4 regions of the Bradyrhizobium sp. LM2.9 genome follow, and region 4 is predicted to be linked to each of the others. Evidence: predicted binding sites of a transcription regulator. Region 4 holds the regulator's gene; each other region holds the start of a gene.
The links. Region 4 encodes PhoB, which activates phosphate uptake and scavenging genes when phosphate is short. Its sites were predicted from a motif close to TGTCATNNANCTGTCAT; they were not measured.
Positions count from the first base shown of each region.

Region 1 (4,208 bases), 5.0 Mb from region 4:
TCGTAATCGCCGTCCTTGTAGAGGCCGGGCATCTCGGCCGTCTCGCCGCCGATCAGGGCGCAACCGGATTCGCGGCAGCCTTCGGCGACACCGGCGACGATCGAGGCGGTCGCCTCCGGATCGAGCTTGCCGCAGGCAAAATAATCCAGGAAGAACAGCGGCTCGGCGCCCTGCACCACAAGGTCGTTGACGCTCATGGCGACAAGGTCGATGCCGATCCCGCCATGCAGGCCGGTCTCGATCGCGATCTTGACCTTGGTGCCGACCCCGTCGGTCGCGGCCACCAGGATGGGGTCCTTGAAGCCGGCCGCCTTGAGGTCGAACAGGCCGCCGAATCCGCCGATTTCGGCGTCGGCGCCGGGCCGAGCGGTGGCGCGCACCATCGGCTTGATCAGGTCGACCAGGCGGTTGCCCGCGTCGATATCGACGCCTGAATCGGCGTAAGTGAGGCCGTTTTTGCGGTCGGTCATGCCCGATTTCCAGTGGGTTTGCGGCTGGTTACGTCGAATTCCGGGGACGCGCAATGGCTCGCATGGCGCGCCTTCGTATACTATGTAGAGATATCAACCGGTTCAGCCTCTAAGGGCCGGATTCGAGGTCAGACCGGGTGCCGGGAAGCGCTTTCGTGAGTATTCCGAATATCATTACCCTGGGCCGCATCATGCTGGTCCCGATCATCGTCTGGGCCATCGTGTCGAGCCAAATGGAGGTGGCGTTCGCCGTCTTCCTGATCGCGGGTATCAGCGACGCGGTCGACGGCTTCCTTGCCAAGCGCTTCAACATGACGAGCGAGCTCGGCGCCTTGCTCGACCCGCTCGCCGACAAGGCGCTGCTGGTCTCGATCTACATGGCCCTGGGCATCTGGGGTGCGATTCCGCGCTGGATCGTCATCCTGGTGGTCTCGCGCGACATCATGATCGTCGCCGCCGTGATCGTTTCGTGGCTGTTCGACCGCCCTGTCGAGATGAAGCCCTCGAGGGTATCCAAGCTCAACACTGTGGCCCAGGTGGCATTCGCGGCGCTGGTGCTGGCCGCCCTCGCCTTCGGCTTCAAGCCCGGTCCTTATGATATAATCCTGATGGGCCTCGTCACGGTCTTCACGCTCTCCTCGGTGTCGCTCTATCTCGTCGAGTGGTTGCGGCACATGAGTACGATCGAAGCCAAGTAGTACTTATCAAGTAGCACTATCGAGGCCAAATGAGTTGGGATGCGGCCCCGCAAAAGGCCAACTCCGCTCGATTAAGTCGCATCTCCTCAAACGAAGCCGGCACGCCGGCACGGAGCAAAGCAAGCGTGCCAGGCCGCGTTCATCCCCGACAATTGGCGTTTTCGCTTCCGCATGCGGAGAGCCTGAGCCGGGACAATTTCCTCGAAGGCCCCGCCAACGCCGCCGGTGTTGCCCTCATCGACGCCTGGCCGGAATGGCCGAACCGGATCATGTGGCTGGCCGGCCCGGAAGGGAGCGGCAAGAGCCATCTCGCCGCGATCTGGTCCGAGGCTTCGGGCGCCCGTTCGACCACCGCCAATGCGCTGACCGCCGAAGCCGTCCCGGGTGCGCTCGTCACCGGCGCGCTGGTGGTCGAGGATCCCAAGGTCAGGGAATTTGACGAGCGCGCCTTGTTCCATCTGATGAACCTGGCCCGCGAGGACGACGCCTACGTCCTCTTCACCGGGCGCCAGATGCCGGCATCGCTCAAGATCGAGCTGCCCGACCTGCGCTCGCGGCTGCGCGCCGTGCCTGTCATCGCGCTGCTGCCGCCTGACGACCAGCTCTTCCGCGGCCTGATCGTCAAATTCTGCGCCGACCGCCAGCTCGCCGTGGACGAGAGCGTGGTCAGCTACCTCGCTACCCGCCTGGAGCGGTCCTCGGCCGCCGCCCGGCAGGCCGTGGAGCTGCTGGACAGCGAGGCCCTGCGCCTCGGCCGTCCCGTCACCCGGGCCCTGGCCGCCGAGCTCTTGCGGGATGTCTGACCAAGGCGGCTTGACGCGGCCCGGCAGCGGAACATCAATGTCATCGAAACGTCATCGCTCTAACACATGCTCCCGACGGTTTTGCGCATAAGCCGCAAATTTGGGCGAACTGGATGGATCGATTTCTAATGGACTCTGCGCAAGCTGTTGAAATTAAAGAAAAAGATCCGGAAGCCGAGGGCCATCCGGCGATCGCATCCAGCCCCGAGCGGTTCATCAATCGCGAGCTCTCCTGGCTGCACTTCAACCGCCGCGTCCTGGAGGAATCGGTCAATGCCAGCCACCCCATGCTGGAGCGGGTGCGATTCCTGTCGATTTCAGCGAATAATCTCGACGAGTTCTTCATGGTCCGCGTCGCCGGCATCAAGGCCCAGGTGCGCGAGGGCATTGCCGAACGCAGCCCCGACGGCCTGACGCCGTCCGAGCAGCTCGCGCTTATCAACCGGACCGTCTCGCAACTGGCCTCCGACCAGCAGGCGATCTGGCGCGACCTGCGCGGCACGTTGGCCAACGAGGGCATCGTTCTGGTCGAGGGCAAGGAGGTCACCAAGGCGGAGCGAACCTGGGTCGAGGACTACTTCCTCAGCAATGTGTTTCCGCTGCTGACACCGCTCGCGATCGACCCGGCCCACCCCTTCCCGTTCATTCCGAGCCTCGGCTTCACCATCGCGCTCCAGCTCACGCGCGCCGCCGACGGCAAGCAGATGAACGCGCTGATCCGCATGCCCGGCAAGATCGACCGCTTCATCCGCCTACCGGCTGACGGCAAGGTCGTCCGGCTGATCTCGCTGGAGCAGGCCACCGCGCTGTTCATCAACCGCCTGTTCCCCGGCTACAATCTTCAAGGCCAGGGCGCTTTCCGCATCATCCGCGACTCCGAGCTCGAGATCGAGGAAGAGGCCGAGGATCTCGTCCGCCTATTCGAGACCGCGCTGAAGCGCCGCCGCCGCGGGTCGGTGATCCGGCTCGAGATCGACGCCAAGATGCCGGAGCAGCTGCGCAGCTTCGTGCAGCATGCGCTATCGGCCGCCGACGACGAGGTGTTGCTGGTCGACGGCGTACTGGCCATGAACGAGCTCTCGCAGCTCACCCGCCTCGACCGGCCCGATCTCGAATTCACCCCTTACGTCCCGCGCCATCCCGAGCGCGTGCGCGAGCACGGCGGCGACATCTTCGCGGCGATCCGGCAGAAGGACCTCGTCGTCCATCATCCCTACGAATCCTTCGACGTGGTGGTGCAGTTTCTCCAGCAGGCGACGCGCGACCCCGACGTCGTCGCCATCAAGCAGACGCTCTACCGCACCTCCAGCAACTCGCCGATCGTGCGCGCGCTTGTGGAAGCCGCCGAAGCCGGCAAATCCGTCACCGCGCTGATCGAGCTGAAGGCGCGCTTCGACGAAGAGGCCAACATCCGCTGGGCGCGCGATCTCGAACGCGCCGGCGTCCAGGTCGTCTATGGCTTCCTCGAACTGAAGACGCACGCGAAGCTGTCGATGGTGGTGCGCCGCGAGGGCGGCAGCCTGACAACCTACGTCCACACCGGCACCGGCAATTACCACCCGGTGACCGCGCGCATCTACACCGACCTCTCCTACTTCACCTCGGAGCCGACCATCGGCCGCGACGCTGCGCGCGTGTTCAACTTCATCACCGGCTATGCGGCGCCGAGCGATCTGGAAAAGATGGCGGTGTCGCCGCTGACCTTGCGCAAACGCATCATCGAGCACATCCAGGGCGAGACCGCGCACACGCGGCACGGCCGGCCCGGTGCGGTCTGGATGAAGATGAACGCGCTGGTCGACCCCGACATCATCGACGCACTCTACGAGGCCTCACAGGCGGGCGTGCAGGTCGAGCTCGTGGTGCGCGGCATCTGTTGCCTGCGGCCCGGCATCCCCGGCCTGTCGGAGAACATCCGCGTCAAGTCGATCATCGGACGCTTCCTGGAACACGGCCGAATCTACTGCTTCGGCATGGGCCAGGGCCTGCCGAGCGCGAAAGCGGCTGTGTATATCTCCTCGGCCGACATGATGCCGCGCAACCTCGACCGCCGCGTCGAGGTGCTGTGTCCGCTGCAAAATCCCACGGTGCATCAGCAGGTTCTCGAACAGATCATGGTCGCGAATCTCAAGGACAACGAGCAGAGCTGGCAGTTGTTGCCGGACGGGTCCTCAACGCGTATGAAGACCGCGAAGGGCGAGGAGCCTTTCAACGCTCACAACTACTTCATGACAAAT
Region 1 covers NZ_JBSRYJ010000002.1:1,603,195-1,607,402, reverse strand. Annotated here, with positions in the region: gene purM (phosphoribosylformylglycinamidine cyclo-ligase) at 1-470, opposite strand, end outside; gene ACVWW3_RS08975 (CDP-alcohol phosphatidyltransferase family protein) at 626-1,168, shown strand; gene ACVWW3_RS08970 (chromosomal replication initiator DnaA) at 1,294-1,971, shown strand; gene ACVWW3_RS08965 (RNA degradosome polyphosphate kinase) at 2,100-4,208, shown strand, end outside.
Region 1: ACVWW3_RS08965 (RNA degradosome polyphosphate kinase) is a predicted target of PhoB. The motif match lies at 2,010-2,026, and genes of this name have one in related genera.

Region 2 (4,208 bases), 3.4 Mb from region 4:
AGCGGCGCATCCGCGGGCATCACGATGGTCGCCTGCATGTCGAGGATTTTTGCCGCCGCCGCCACACCCTGGGCATGGTTGCCGGAGGAGAACGCGACCACGCCACCGGCGCGCTTGTCCTGTGGGATCGAGGCGACCTTGTTGAAGGCACCGCGGAACTTGAACGAGCCGGTGCGCTGGAGCATCTCCGGCTTCAGGAACACCTTTGCGCCGACGCGCTCGTTGAGCACGGGAAAGGACAGCAGCGGGGTGCGGACCGCGAAGGGCGCGATCACGCGTGCTGCGGCATCGATATCGGCAGGGCCGATCGGGAGGAGCTGTTCGGTCATGGCCGACCATATCGCGGCTATCGAGCCGCGGGCAAGACACCTCCACGCGAGGATTTCTTCCGCTCAGGCGACGAAGCGCGCCGGCTCCGCCCCGTTCCGGCCCGGCAGCACCGCGCCGACCGCCAAAATGCTGTCGATAAAATCCCAGGCCGAGGCTTCCCAGGTGTAGTTGGCGGCGAATTCGACACAGTCCTGCCGGGAGATGTCGAGCGCGGCGAAGCAGGCGCTGCGCAGATCGTGATCGAGCACGCCAACCGGCGCGTCGCCGATCACGTCGCGGGGCCCCTTCACCGGGAATGCCGCAACCGGCAGGCCGCTTGCGAGCGCTTCCAAGAGGACAAGGCCAAAAGTGTCGGTCTTGCTCGGAAACACGAAGACGTCGGCGGCCGCGTAAATGTCCGCCAATTCCTCGCCGTGTTTTTCGCCGAGGAAGATCGCGTCCGGATAGGCCTCCTCCAGCGCGATACGCCCCGGACCGTCGCCGACGATCACCTTGGTGCCGGGCAAATCGAGGTCAAGGAATGCCTCGAGGTTCTTCTCCACCGCGACCCGGCCGACCGAGAGGAACACCGGTGCCGGCAAACAGAGATCGATCGCGCGAGGATGGAACAAATGGGTGTCGACGCCGCGGGGCCACAGCACCACATTGTCGAAGCCGCGCTCGGTCAGCTCGCGGGCGAGCGCAGGCGTCGCCGCCATCACGGCGCGGCTGGGGCTGTGGAATCGGCGCAGAGCCCGCCAGATCAGCGAGCCCGGCACCGGCACGCGGGCGCGGACATATTCGGGAAAGCGGGTGTGGAAGCTGGTCGTGAAGGGCAGCTTGCGCTGGCGGCAATAGCGGCGGACCATCAGGCCGATCGGACCTTCCGTCGCGATGTGGATGCTGTCCGGGTGCGCCTCTTCGATCAGCTTCGCGATCCGCGCCGGGCGCGGCATGGCCAGCCGCACGTCACGATAGCTCGGCATCGCAAAGGTGCGGAACGATTGCGGCGTCAGGAATGCGAATTCGACGTCGAGGCTTTTGGCGGCGTCAGCCAGTTTGGTCAGCGTCCGAACCACACCGTTGACTTGCGGGTGCCAGGCGTCGGTCGCGACCAGGATGCGCATCAGGCTGCCCTTGTTATGCAGCTTTGGCTGCGATCTGCGGGATCTGTGCCGGCTTCTCGGCCTGGTCCGCCCAGGTGATGATCTCGAAACGGCCGTCGTCGTGCTCGACCAGCGCCGTGCAGCTCTCGACCCAGTCGCCGCAATTCATGTAGCGGATGCCGCCCTCGTCGCGGATCACGGCGTAGTGGATGTGGCCGCAGATCACGCCGGCGGCGTCGTGGCGCCGCGCCTCGGTCGCGAGCGCCTGCTCGAACGCGCCGATATAGTTGACGGCGTTCTTGACCTTCTGCTTGGCCCATTGCGACAGCGACCAATAGGGCACTTTGAACATGCGCCGGAAGAAGTTGACGAAGCGATTCATCTGGATCGCGAAATCGTAGGCCTTGTCGCCGAGATGGGCGAGCCAGCGTGCGTTCTGCACCACGAGGTCGAAGATGTCGCCGTGGATGACGAGATAGCGCTTGCCGTCCACGCCGGTGTGGACGGTGTTCTCGATGACGTCGATGCCGCCGAAATGCGTGCCGTAATAGTTGCGCAGGAACTCGTCGTGATTGCCCGGGATGTAGATGACCTTGGCGCCCTTGCGCGCCTTGCGCAAAAGCTTCTGGACCAGGTCGTTATGCGATTGCGGCCAATGCCAGCTCGATTTCAGCGCCCAGCCGTCGACGATGTCGCCGACGAGGTAGATCGTGTCTGCATCATGGAAGCGCAGGAAGTCGAGCAGAAGGTCGGCTTGAGAACCGCGGGCTCCGAGATGAACGTCGGAGATGAACAACGTGCGAAAGCGCCGCTCAGGGCTCTCGTCACTCACATCGTAACTTCCCATGCGACAGCCTGTAACAATGTCCCGTGACAGGGGGATGACCAATTGAACCTTTGAGGCACCCTCGGATACGAATCGCGCCTTGCCTCGCCTCCCCGCGAATATCAGTCGCATGCGACAATCAGGCGACATCACGCCGCGGCGACCTCCGCAAGAACCCGGAACTGCTGGCTGGATGGGTTAACGGCCGCGCGCTCGCGGCCGGTCTCAGTAAAATCTGTGGAAATGATGGATCGGCCCGTGGCCGTGGCCGACGCTGAAGCGGTCGGCGGCCGCGATCGCCGCGCTGATCCAGGTCTTGGCGTTGCGCACGGCGCGCTCGAGATCCTCGCCCCTGGCCAGCCCGGCGGCGACCGCCGAGGACAGCGAACAGCCGGTACCATGGGTGTTGCTTGTGGCCACGCGCGGCGCGGCGAGCGCGATCGTATTCTTGGCATCGACGAAATAGTCGGTGCTCTCGGCGCCCTCGCCGTGCCCGCCCTTGATCAGGACCGCACGGCAGCCCAACGCCAGCAGCCGGCGCCCCTGGCTCTCGATCTCGGCCTCGCTGGTCGCGACCGGCTCGTCGAGCAGAGCCGCAGCTTCCGGCAGATTGGGCGTGATCACCGAGGCCAGCGGCATCAGTTTGCTGCGCAGGGCGTCGATGGCTTCGGACGCGAGCAGCCGATCACCCGATGTCGCCACCATCACGGGATCGAGCACGATATGTTGGGGTTTCCAGCGCGACAGTGCGGCCGCGATCGCATCGATGCTTGCGACCTGCGCCACCATGCCGATCTTGACCGCGCCGACCTCGAGATCGGAGAATACCGCGTCGATCTGCGCGGTGACGAACTCGGCCGGCACGGCGTGAATGCCGGTGACGCCGCGCGTGTTCTGCGCCGTCAGCGCCGTGATGGCGGAAGCGCCGAAGACACCGAGCGCGGCAAAGGTCTTCAGGTCTGCCTGGATGCCGGCACCGCCGCTCGAATCGGAGCCGGCGATGGTGAGCGCCACGGGGGTGATCATGGGCCGACTTTCCGCTTCCTGGGGACCATGGCCCCTCCTAGCGCGCATATACAGAGGCAGCAAGTTCGCTTGCCAAATCCGGCCGGTTTTGGCCTATTAGCCGGTCAGATATGCCTTCGGAGTGACTGCAATGGTTCCTTTTTTCGTCCAGATCAAATGCAAGCTCGGCCAGTCCTATGTGGTCGCCAATGCGCTTGCCGAAGCCGAGATCGCCTCCGAGATCTATTCCACGGCCGGTCAATACGACCTGCTGGTGAAGTTCTACGTCGACAACGACACCGATATCGGCCACTTCGTCAACGAGAAGGTGCAGGTGCTGCCGGGCATCCAGGACACCCTGACCATCATCACCTTCAAGGCGTTTGGCGCGACCTAACTTCCTTCTTTGCGCTTCGGTCGCGGCGGACCGTCCACCGGCGGCAGCGATTTGAGATAGTCCGCCATCGCCGCGAGATCCTCGTCCGGCAATTGCGAGGTGTTCTTGATCACCCGCGTCATCGCACCGCCGACGCTGTCGCCGTCGGGGAGTTCGCCGGTCTTCAGGAGATAAGCAATATCCTTCGCGCTCCACTCCCCAAGGCCCTTCTGCGTGATGTTGGGCACCCAGCCCTCGCCTTCCGGATTGGGCCCGCCGGCGAAGCGTTCTCCGGCGATGATGCCGCCAAGCGCATTGCGCGGGCTGTGGCATTCCGCGCAATGGCCAAAACTGTTGACGAGATAGGCGCCACGATTCCATTGCGGCGACTTCGCGCTGTCGGCGACGAAAGGCTTGCCGTCCATAAACAAAAGTTTCCAGATGCCGACGTTGCGCCGGATGTCGAAGGGAAAGCGCACATCGTGGTCGCGCACCTTGCCTGCAACGGCCGGCAGCGTTTTCAGATAGGCGAAGAGATCGAGCACGTCCTCGCGCCTGGCATGCTGATAGGACGTGTAGGGAAAGG
Region 2 covers NZ_JBSRYJ010000002.1:3,206,540-3,210,747, forward strand. Annotated here, with positions in the region: gene ACVWW3_RS17200 (threonine/serine dehydratase) at 1-329, opposite strand, end outside; gene ACVWW3_RS17205 (glycosyltransferase family 4 protein) at 393-1,436, opposite strand; gene ACVWW3_RS17210 (UDP-2,3-diacylglucosamine diphosphatase) at 1,450-2,262, opposite strand; gene thiD (bifunctional hydroxymethylpyrimidine kinase/phosphomethylpyrimidine kinase) at 2,467-3,267, opposite strand; gene ACVWW3_RS17220 (Lrp/AsnC ligand binding domain-containing protein) at 3,398-3,643, shown strand; gene ACVWW3_RS17225 (c-type cytochrome) at 3,640-4,208, opposite strand, start outside.
Region 2: ACVWW3_RS17210 (UDP-2,3-diacylglucosamine diphosphatase) is a predicted target of PhoB. The motif match lies at 2,286-2,302, and genes of this name have one in related genera.

Region 3 (4,208 bases), 1.1 Mb from region 4:
TGGCCGGCGCGTCGAAGAACGCCTTCGCGATGGCCGCCTTCGCCTCTTCCGGCAGGTCTGAATTGTAGGCGTAGGGGCCGTTGATGATCGGCGCCGACTTGTGGATGATACGGAAATCGTCCTTCTTCATCGGCGAACCGTCGGCATTCTTCAACATGCCCTTGGTCAGCATCTGCGCCAGCGTCGAATCGTCATCGCTGGTCCACTGGTTGGCCGCAACGTCGACGGTGCCCTGCGCGAGCGCCAGGATCGCATTCTCATGGCTGCCGGTGAAGACGACCTTGCCAAAATAGGTGTCGGCGTCCGCGATGCCCATCTTGTCGAGCTCGAAACGCGGCACGTTGTTGCCGGAGGTCGAGTTCGGATCGACCAGGCCAAGATTCTTGCCTTTGAGCTGATCGATGCTCTTGTAGGGGCTGCTCGCCTTGACGAAGAACACGGAGTAGTAGCCGGTCGAGCCGTCGGCGTTGATGTCGTTGGCGAAGGCGTCGGTCTTGACGCCGGTCAGGCGGGCGCGTGCGAACGAGGCCGAGCCATAGCTCGCGATATGGATGTTGCCGGCGCGCTGACCTTCGATGACGGCGGCGTAGTCGTTGGCGATGCGCAGCGTGACCTTCACGCCCAGTTCCTTGGAAAGATAATTCATGAACGGCGCCCAGCGCTCGGTAACGCCCGAGGCGTTTTCCGCCGGAATGACCGCGAAGGTCAGTTCAGGATATTTTGGCTTTCCAGTCGTCGGCGGAGGCTGAGGTCGTGAACGCGAGCGCGGCGGCGAGAACTAGTCTACGAGTGATCATGATAGCCTCTTCATCGGTTGGGGTCGGTTGACGCAAGAACTGAAAGCCAAACAGGCACGGCTCAGGCGGCGGCCGCCGTTCCAAGTGCCGGAACGCCCTGGAGCACCGGCGCGGGCATGCCGCCCATGATTTCGGCGGCTTCGAGATCGTAGAGCTCGCGCGCAACGTGATCGGTCAACTCAGCCGGCGCGCCGTCGAACACCACGCGACCCTGCGCCATGCCGATCAGGCGGTCGCAATAGCTGCGCGCCAGATCGAGCGAGTGAAGATTGCAGAGCACGGTGATGCCGAAATGCTTGTTGATGCGCAGCAGCGCATCCATCACGATCTTGGTATTGCGCGGGTCGAGCGAGGCAATCGGCTCGTCGGCGAGGATGATGTCGGGCTGCTGCACCAGCGCGCGGGCGATCGCCACGCGTTGCTGCTGGCCCCCGGAGAGCTGGTCGGCACGCTGGGCCGCGAGCGGGGCGATGTCGAACTGCTCGAGCGCGGACATCGCCAGCAACTTGTCCTGCTCGGGCCAGGTCTGCGTCAGGGAGCGCCAGGTCGGCATCGTCGCCAGTCGTCCCATCAGCACGTTGGTGAGCACGTCGAGCCGGCCGACCAGGTTGAACTGCTGGAAGATCATCGCGGAACGTGCCCGCCACTGCCGCAACGCCTTGCCGCGCAGCGCCGTGACGTCGATGCCGTCGAACAGGATGCGGCCCTGCGCCGGCGTCGCCAGGCGGTTGATGGTCCGCAGCAGGGTCGACTTGCCGGCGCCGGATCGTCCGATCACGCCGACGAAGCCGCCGGGGGAAACTTGAAACGAAGCGTCGTCCACCGCGGCTTTCACGCCGAAGCGACACGTCAGACCTTCAACCACCAGCATGCAGGGCTCCAGAGTAGCTTGGGCCCACCGCTAACGCCGGCGCTTGACACTTGTGTGACACGCGCGTTGCGGTGCGGCGATCCTACACACCTCATCGCCTGTTCATCCCCTGTCATCGCGTCGTCATGACATTGTCATCAAGCCGCTCGAAGAGAAACGCCCGCCCTCTCGTTCGGATGCAACATGGCTGCCAAAGCTCTTTCGGTCCAGCCGACCATCGATCCCTCGGCCAGGCTGCACGACACCAGGCTTGGCGCCTACACCGAGGTCGGCGCGCGCACGATTTTGCACGACGTGACGATGGGCGATTACTCCTATGTCGTGAACGACGCCCAGATCACCTACACCACCATCGGAAAATTCTGCTCGATCGCGGCCATGACACGGATCAATCCGGGCAATCACCCGATGCACCGCGCCACGCAGGCGCACTTCACTTATCGGTCGAGCGCCTACTTCGAAGGCGAGAGCGACGACACCGAGTTCTTCGACTGGCGGCGCCAGCATCACGTCCATATCGGTCACGACGTCTGGATCGGCCATGGCGCGATCGTGCTGCCGGGCCGCAACATCGGCACCGGCGCGGTGATCGCGGCCGGCGCCATCGTCACCAAGGACGTGCTGGCCTACACCGTCGTCGCCGGCAATCCGGCGCGCATGGTCCGCCGCCGGTTCTCGGAAGAGATCGCCGGGCGGCTCGCCAGGCTCGCCTGGTGGGACTGGGATCACGACAAATTGCGTGAAGCACTGCCCGATTTCCGCAAGCTCGGGATTGAAGATTTCCTCTCGACATATGAAGCACGGGCAAGTTCTCTCAACAGTCCTCTTGGCAGCAGCAAACAAAGCGCGGTCGCGTGACAGACATTTTCCTTGAGGGCGGCCGGACCCTGATCGGCTCCGAGCTCGTCGAGACTTCACTTCTCGTATCCGGAACGGACATTGCGCAGCTCGACGCTTCTCGCGGCCGGGCGCGGCTTGCGATCGACGCGCGCAACCTGCTGGTGCTGCCCGGCATCGTCGACCTGCATGGCGATGCCTTCGAGCGGCAGATGATGCCGCGTGCCGGTGTCGACTTCCCGATCGATGTGGCGCTCGCCGATAGCGACCGCCAGGCGATCAGCAACGGCATCACCACGGTGTTTCACGCCACGACCTGTTCGTGGGAGCCGGGCCTGCGCAGCGCCGAGAATGCACGCGGCCTGATGGAAGCGATCGAACGGCAGCGCCCGCAATTCGCGGCCGACACCCGCATCCACCTGCGCCACGAGACCTACAATCTCGATGCCGAGCAGGAGATGAGCCAATGGCTCGCCAAAGGTCGCGTCGACCTGTTCGCCTTCAACGACCACATGGACGGCACGGTCGGGGACATGGCCAAGCCTCGCAAGCGCAACCGCATGGTGGAGCGTACCGGCCTGTCGGGCGAGGAATTCGACCGGCTGGTGGGACACGTGCTTTCGCGCGCCAGCGAGGTCCCGGCTTCCGTGTCGCGGCTTGCCGCGACTGCCCGCGCCGCCGAGGTGCGGATGCTTTCGCATGACGATGCGACGCCGGCGATGCGCCAGGGCTTTCGCGCCATGGGCGTGGCGATCGCGGAGTTTCCGATCAACGAGGAGACGGCGCGGGAGGCAGCCAGCCACGGCGATGCCATCGTCTACGGCGCGCCGAACGTCGTGCGCGGCGGCAGCCACACGGGCTGGACCAAAGCGTCCGACATGATCGCCAAGGGGCTCTGCTCGGTGCTGGCCTCGGACTATTATTATCCAGCGCAGCTGCTCGCTGCGTTTCGCCTCGCCGCCGATGGCGTGCTGCCGCTGACCGAGGCCTGGAACCTGGTCTCCGCCGCACCCGCGCGCGCGACCGGCCTTGCCGATCGTGGCGTGCTCGCGGAAGGACGGCGCGCCGACATTCTGCTGGTCGACGACAGCGTTCCGCTGCGACCGCGACTCGTGGCCGTCATCGCGGGCGGCAAGCTCGTGCATCTCACCGATGCGACGCGGTTGCTCGCAGCAGTGGCAACGCCGCGCGAGGCTGTCGTTGCGGCCTAAACCGGGTTATGCTGAGGCGATGACAGGTCTTCCCCGCTACGCGATCTATTTTGCCGCAGGCAGCAACAGCGCTCTCTCCCGCTTCGGCGCCGAGCTGCTCGGCTACGATGCCCATACCGGCAACGAATTGCCGTTTCCTAGCGACACACTGCATGCCGCGCCCGATTGGCGCGACATCACCGCCGATCCCCGCAAATACGGCTTTCACGGCACGCTGAAGGCGCCGATGGCGCTCGCGCCCGGCACGACCGAAGCGGAGCTTTTGGCGGCCTGCGCAACCTTTGCCGGCGAGGCGCGGACGATTCCGGTGATCCGGCCGATCGTCGATTCCATCAGTGGTTTTATTGCGGTCATTCCGGCCGAGCCGGTCGATGCGCTCCAAGAGCTCGCCGCTGATTGCGTCCGCGCATTTGATTCATTCCGTCCGGCTATGACGGCGGAAGATCGCGGGCGGCGGAAGCCCGAGAAGCTCAGCGAGCGGCAGCGCGACTA
Region 3 covers NZ_JBSRYJ010000002.1:5,513,675-5,517,882, forward strand. Annotated here, with positions in the region: partial or broken gene phnD (phosphonate ABC transporter substrate-binding protein) at 1-797, opposite strand, end outside; gene phnC (phosphonate ABC transporter ATP-binding protein) at 859-1,668, opposite strand; gene ACVWW3_RS28605 (chloramphenicol acetyltransferase) at 1,852-2,526, shown strand; gene ACVWW3_RS28610 (alpha-D-ribose 1-methylphosphonate 5-triphosphate diphosphatase) at 2,523-3,716, shown strand; gene ACVWW3_RS28615 (DUF1045 domain-containing protein) at 3,736-4,208, shown strand, end outside.
Region 3: phnC (phosphonate ABC transporter ATP-binding protein) is a predicted target of PhoB. The motif match lies at 1,790-1,806, and genes of this name have one in related genera.

Region 4 (4,208 bases):
CAACGACCGGCTGACCTCGGTGATCCGCTTCATCAACGACATCCTGCTGTCGGCGCCCTCGATCATCATCGGCCTGTTCATCTACGGCGCGGTGGTGGTGCCGATGCGCGGCTTCTCGGCGATCGCCGGCAGTCTCGCGCTCGCGGTCATCGTCATCCCGGTGGTGCTGCGCACGACTGAGGACATGCTGCTGCTGGTGCCGAACGCACTGCGCGAGGCGGCCTCGGCGCTTGGCCTGCCGCGCTCGCTGGTGATCAAGCGCATCGCTTATCGTGCTGCCCGATCGGGTCTCATCACCGGCGTGCTGCTTGCGACTGCCCGCGTCGCCGGCGAGACCGCGCCGCTGCTCTTCACCGCGCTGTCGAACCAGTTCTTCAGCCTCGGCCTGAACAAGACGATGGCGAACCTGCCGGTCACTATCAACAACTTCGTGCAGAGCCCCTACGCCTATTGGAAGCAGCTGGCCTGGAGCGGCGCGCTGCTCATCACCCTGACCGTTCTTGCCCTGAATATTGGCGCGCGCATCCTTGGCGCCGAGAGGACCGCAAAATGAGTGATCTTTCCGTATCGATGAGCGCGGCCGGCGGGCTGCCCCACGCGCCGGTGCTGCCCGAGGCCCCCCCCAAGGTGACCGTTCGCAACCTGAACTTCTATTACGGCGAGCACCACGCGCTGAAGAACATCAACCTGACGCTCGGCGCCAATCGCGTCACGGCGTTCATCGGCCCGTCGGGCTGCGGCAAGTCGACCCTGCTGCGCATCTTCAACCGGATGTACGACCTCTATCCGGGCCAGCGCGCCACCGGTCAGCTCATGCTCGACCAGACCAACATCCTCGACCCCAGGCTGGACCTCAATTTGCTGCGCGCCCGCGTCGGCATGGTGTTCCAGAAGCCGACGCCGTTCCCGATGACGATCTACGAAAACATCGCGTTCGGCATCCGTCTCTACGAGAAGATATCAAAGTCCGAGATGGACGGCCGGGTCGAGAAGGCGCTGCGCGGCGGCGCGCTGTGGAACGAGGTCAAGGACAAGCTCAACGCCTCCGGCCTGTCGCTCTCCGGCGGCCAGCAGCAACGCCTCTGCATCGCCCGCACCGTCGCGGTGCGGCCCGAGGTGATCCTGTTCGACGAACCCTGCTCGGCGCTCGACCCGATCTCGACCGCCAAGGTCGAGGAGCTGATCCAGGAGCTCTCCGAGGACTACACGATCGCGATCGTCACCCACAACATGCAGCAGGCGGCGCGCGTCTCCGACAAGACCGCCTTCATGTATCTCGGCGAGCTGATCGAGTTCGACGACACCAACAAGATCTTTACGTCGCCGACCGACCGGCGCACGCAGGATTACATCACCGGCCGGTTCGGCTGAGGAGACGCGACATGGGTTCTGAACATACCGCAAAGGCCTTCGACACCGACCTCCAGGAACTCACCCGGCTGGTTGCCGAGATGGGCGGCATCGCCGAGCGCATGATCGTCGATTCCGTCGACGCGCTGATCCGCCGTGACGTTCCGCTCGGCCAGCGCGTCGTCACCATCGACATCGAGCTCGACGCGCTGCAGAAGCGCATTGAGGAGCGCGCCGTGCTCACCATCGCCCGCCGTCAGCCGATGGCGGTCGATCTGCGCGAGATCGTCGGTGCCATGCGCGTCGCGACCGATCTCGAGCGCATCGGCGACCTCGCCAAGAACATGGGCAAGCGCGTCGCGGCGCTGGAGACGGATTTCCATCCGCTCAAGCTGTTCCGCGGCCTGGAGCACATGACCGACCTCGTGCAGCAGCAGGTCAAGTCGGTGCTGGACGCCTATGCCGCGCATGATTTGCCGGCGGCGATGGCGGTGTGGAAGGGCGACGAGGAAGTCGACGCCATCTGCACTTCGCTGTTCCGCGAGCTCCTCACCTACATGATGGAGGATCCGCGCAACATCTCGTTCTGCATCCATTTGATGTTCTGCGCCAAGAACATCGAGCGGATCGGCGACCACGCCACCAACATCGCCGAGACCGTGTTCTACATGATCGAGGGCCAGGCAATCACCGACAAGCGGCCGAAGGGCGATATGACGACCTTCGCCAGCTCGATACCAAACACCTAGGGAGCAACGACCGAGATGGGCGCACGCATTATGGTGGTTGAGGACGAGGAAGCCCTGACCGAGCTTCTCCGCTACAACCTCGAAGGCGACGGCTATGACGTCGAGACGGTCATGCGCGGCGACGACGCCGACACCCGTCTCAAGGAGCACATCCCCGATTTGATCGTGCTCGACTGGATGCTGCCGGGCCTGTCAGGCATCGAATTGTGCCGGCGGCTTCGCACCCGTCCCGAGACCAAGCAGCTCCCGATCATCATGCTTACCGCGCGCGGCGAGGAAAGCGAGCGGGTGCGGGGTCTTGCGACCGGCGCCGACGATTACATCGTCAAGCCGTTCTCGGTGCCGGAGCTCCTGGCGCGCGTGAAGGGCCTGCTGCGGCGCGCAAGCCCCGAGCGGCTCGCCGCCGTGCTCGCCTTTGGCGACATCGAGCTCGACCGCGACAAGCGCCGCGTGGCGCGCTCGGGCCGGCCGATCGATCTCGGCCCGACCGAATATCGCCTGCTGGAGTTCTTCCTGGAGCATCCGGGGCGGGTGTTCTCGCGCGAGCAACTGCTCGACAGCGTCTGGGGCCGCGACATCTACATCGACGAGCGTACCGTCGACGTGCATATCGGCCGCCTGCGCAAGCTGCTCAATCTCGGCCGCGAGCAGGACCCGATCCGCACCGTCCGCGGCGCCGGCTACGCGCTGGATGATCGTTTTGCCAAGGCGGAGCAGCAGGCGTAACTCGCTTCAAGCTCCGCCGTCGTTCCGGATCGACACGCGCTTTTGGCACGCTTGTCCGGGACGACATCAAGTGGGCCGAGGCGTCATCGTGTGACGGCGCCGCCCTTGCAGTCAGCTAAATCCGCTAGCTCAGCGCGGGCTCGGCTTCACCGGTGCGCGGCGCCGATCCGACGCCGGCTGATACGCGACGCGCGAGTGTTGTGCGCAATAGGGCAGGCCGGACAGCGCCTTGCCGCCGCAGAAGAAGAAGTCCGGGGTCGAGGGATCGCCGACCGGCCAGTGGCAGGTCGCCTCGTTCAGCTCGAGCAGCGTCAGCCGCTGGCTCATCGGCACCACGTTGTCGTAGGTGACCGGTTCGGCCTCCACTTCGACCTCGAAGGCCTGTGCCAGCGCGGTGTTGCCGCGCGAGATCGGGCGGGTCACCCGCATCATATGCTGCGCGGGGCGCGCCTTGCGCGGCCGGGGCGCTGCCGATGAAGGGCTCTTGGCGCGACCCGACAGGCCGAGCCTGTGCACTTTGCCGATCACGGCATTGCGGGTCACATTACCGAGCTCAGCCGCGATCTGGCTGGCCGAAAGTCCGGCCTCCCAGAGCTTTTTAAGCTGCTCGACGCGATCATCGGACCAGGTCAAAACTGTCATTGCACCCTTTCCCTCGCTGCCGGCCTGCCATCCTGGCGCCTCGCAGCGAATGCCTAAGCCTTTAAAAACCCGTGCCGCCAGAATCCCTTAAGGCTCGCCGGGCGTGACTAGAACGCCCGAACGTTTACGCCGGTACATAAGGACTTAGAGATCAGAACCACTGCACGAGATGTCGTATCTGACAATCCAAACGCTACAATATGGCGTGACTCCCGCGCAAGAGTCCGCCGACTCGCTTCCACATGTTCCGTGGTGAAATCCGCGAAATCGGCACCGCAAGACTACGGATTCAGCGTTTCGCGAGGCTTTCCGGGCGGCATTGACACCCGTCTTCCCAAGCATAAGATAGTGACACGTGCCGCCCCGAAAAGGCGGCACGTTTCGTTTTCCGGGCCGGTCAATGGTGCGTTGCGCAATGCACGCGTCACACCGTCCGCAACATCCAAGTGACATCATGACCAACAGCGCAGCGCCGCATTTGCTCCCCGTTTTCGCCAGAACCGACCTCGGTTTCGAGCGCGGCGAAGGCTGCTGGCTGATTGCGACCAATGGCGAGCGCTATCTCGATTTCACCTCGGGTGTCGCGGTGAACGCGCTCGGCCATGCCCATCCCGCGCTGGTCAAAGCGTTGCAGGAGCAGGCCACGAAGCTCTGGCACATGTCGAACCTGTTCCAGAGCCCGGATGGCGAGAAGCTCGCCAACCGCCTCTGCCATGAGAGTTTTGCGGACTTCGTGTTCTT
Region 4 covers NZ_JBSRYJ010000002.1:6,610,076-6,614,283, forward strand. Annotated here, with positions in the region: gene pstA (phosphate ABC transporter permease PstA) at 1-553, shown strand, start outside; gene pstB (phosphate ABC transporter ATP-binding protein PstB) at 550-1,371, shown strand; gene phoU (phosphate signaling complex protein PhoU) at 1,383-2,099, shown strand; gene phoB (phosphate regulon transcriptional regulator PhoB) at 2,115-2,825, shown strand; gene ACVWW3_RS33860 (GcrA family cell cycle regulator) at 2,955-3,467, opposite strand; partial or broken gene ACVWW3_RS33865 (acetylornithine transaminase) at 3,922-4,208, shown strand, end outside.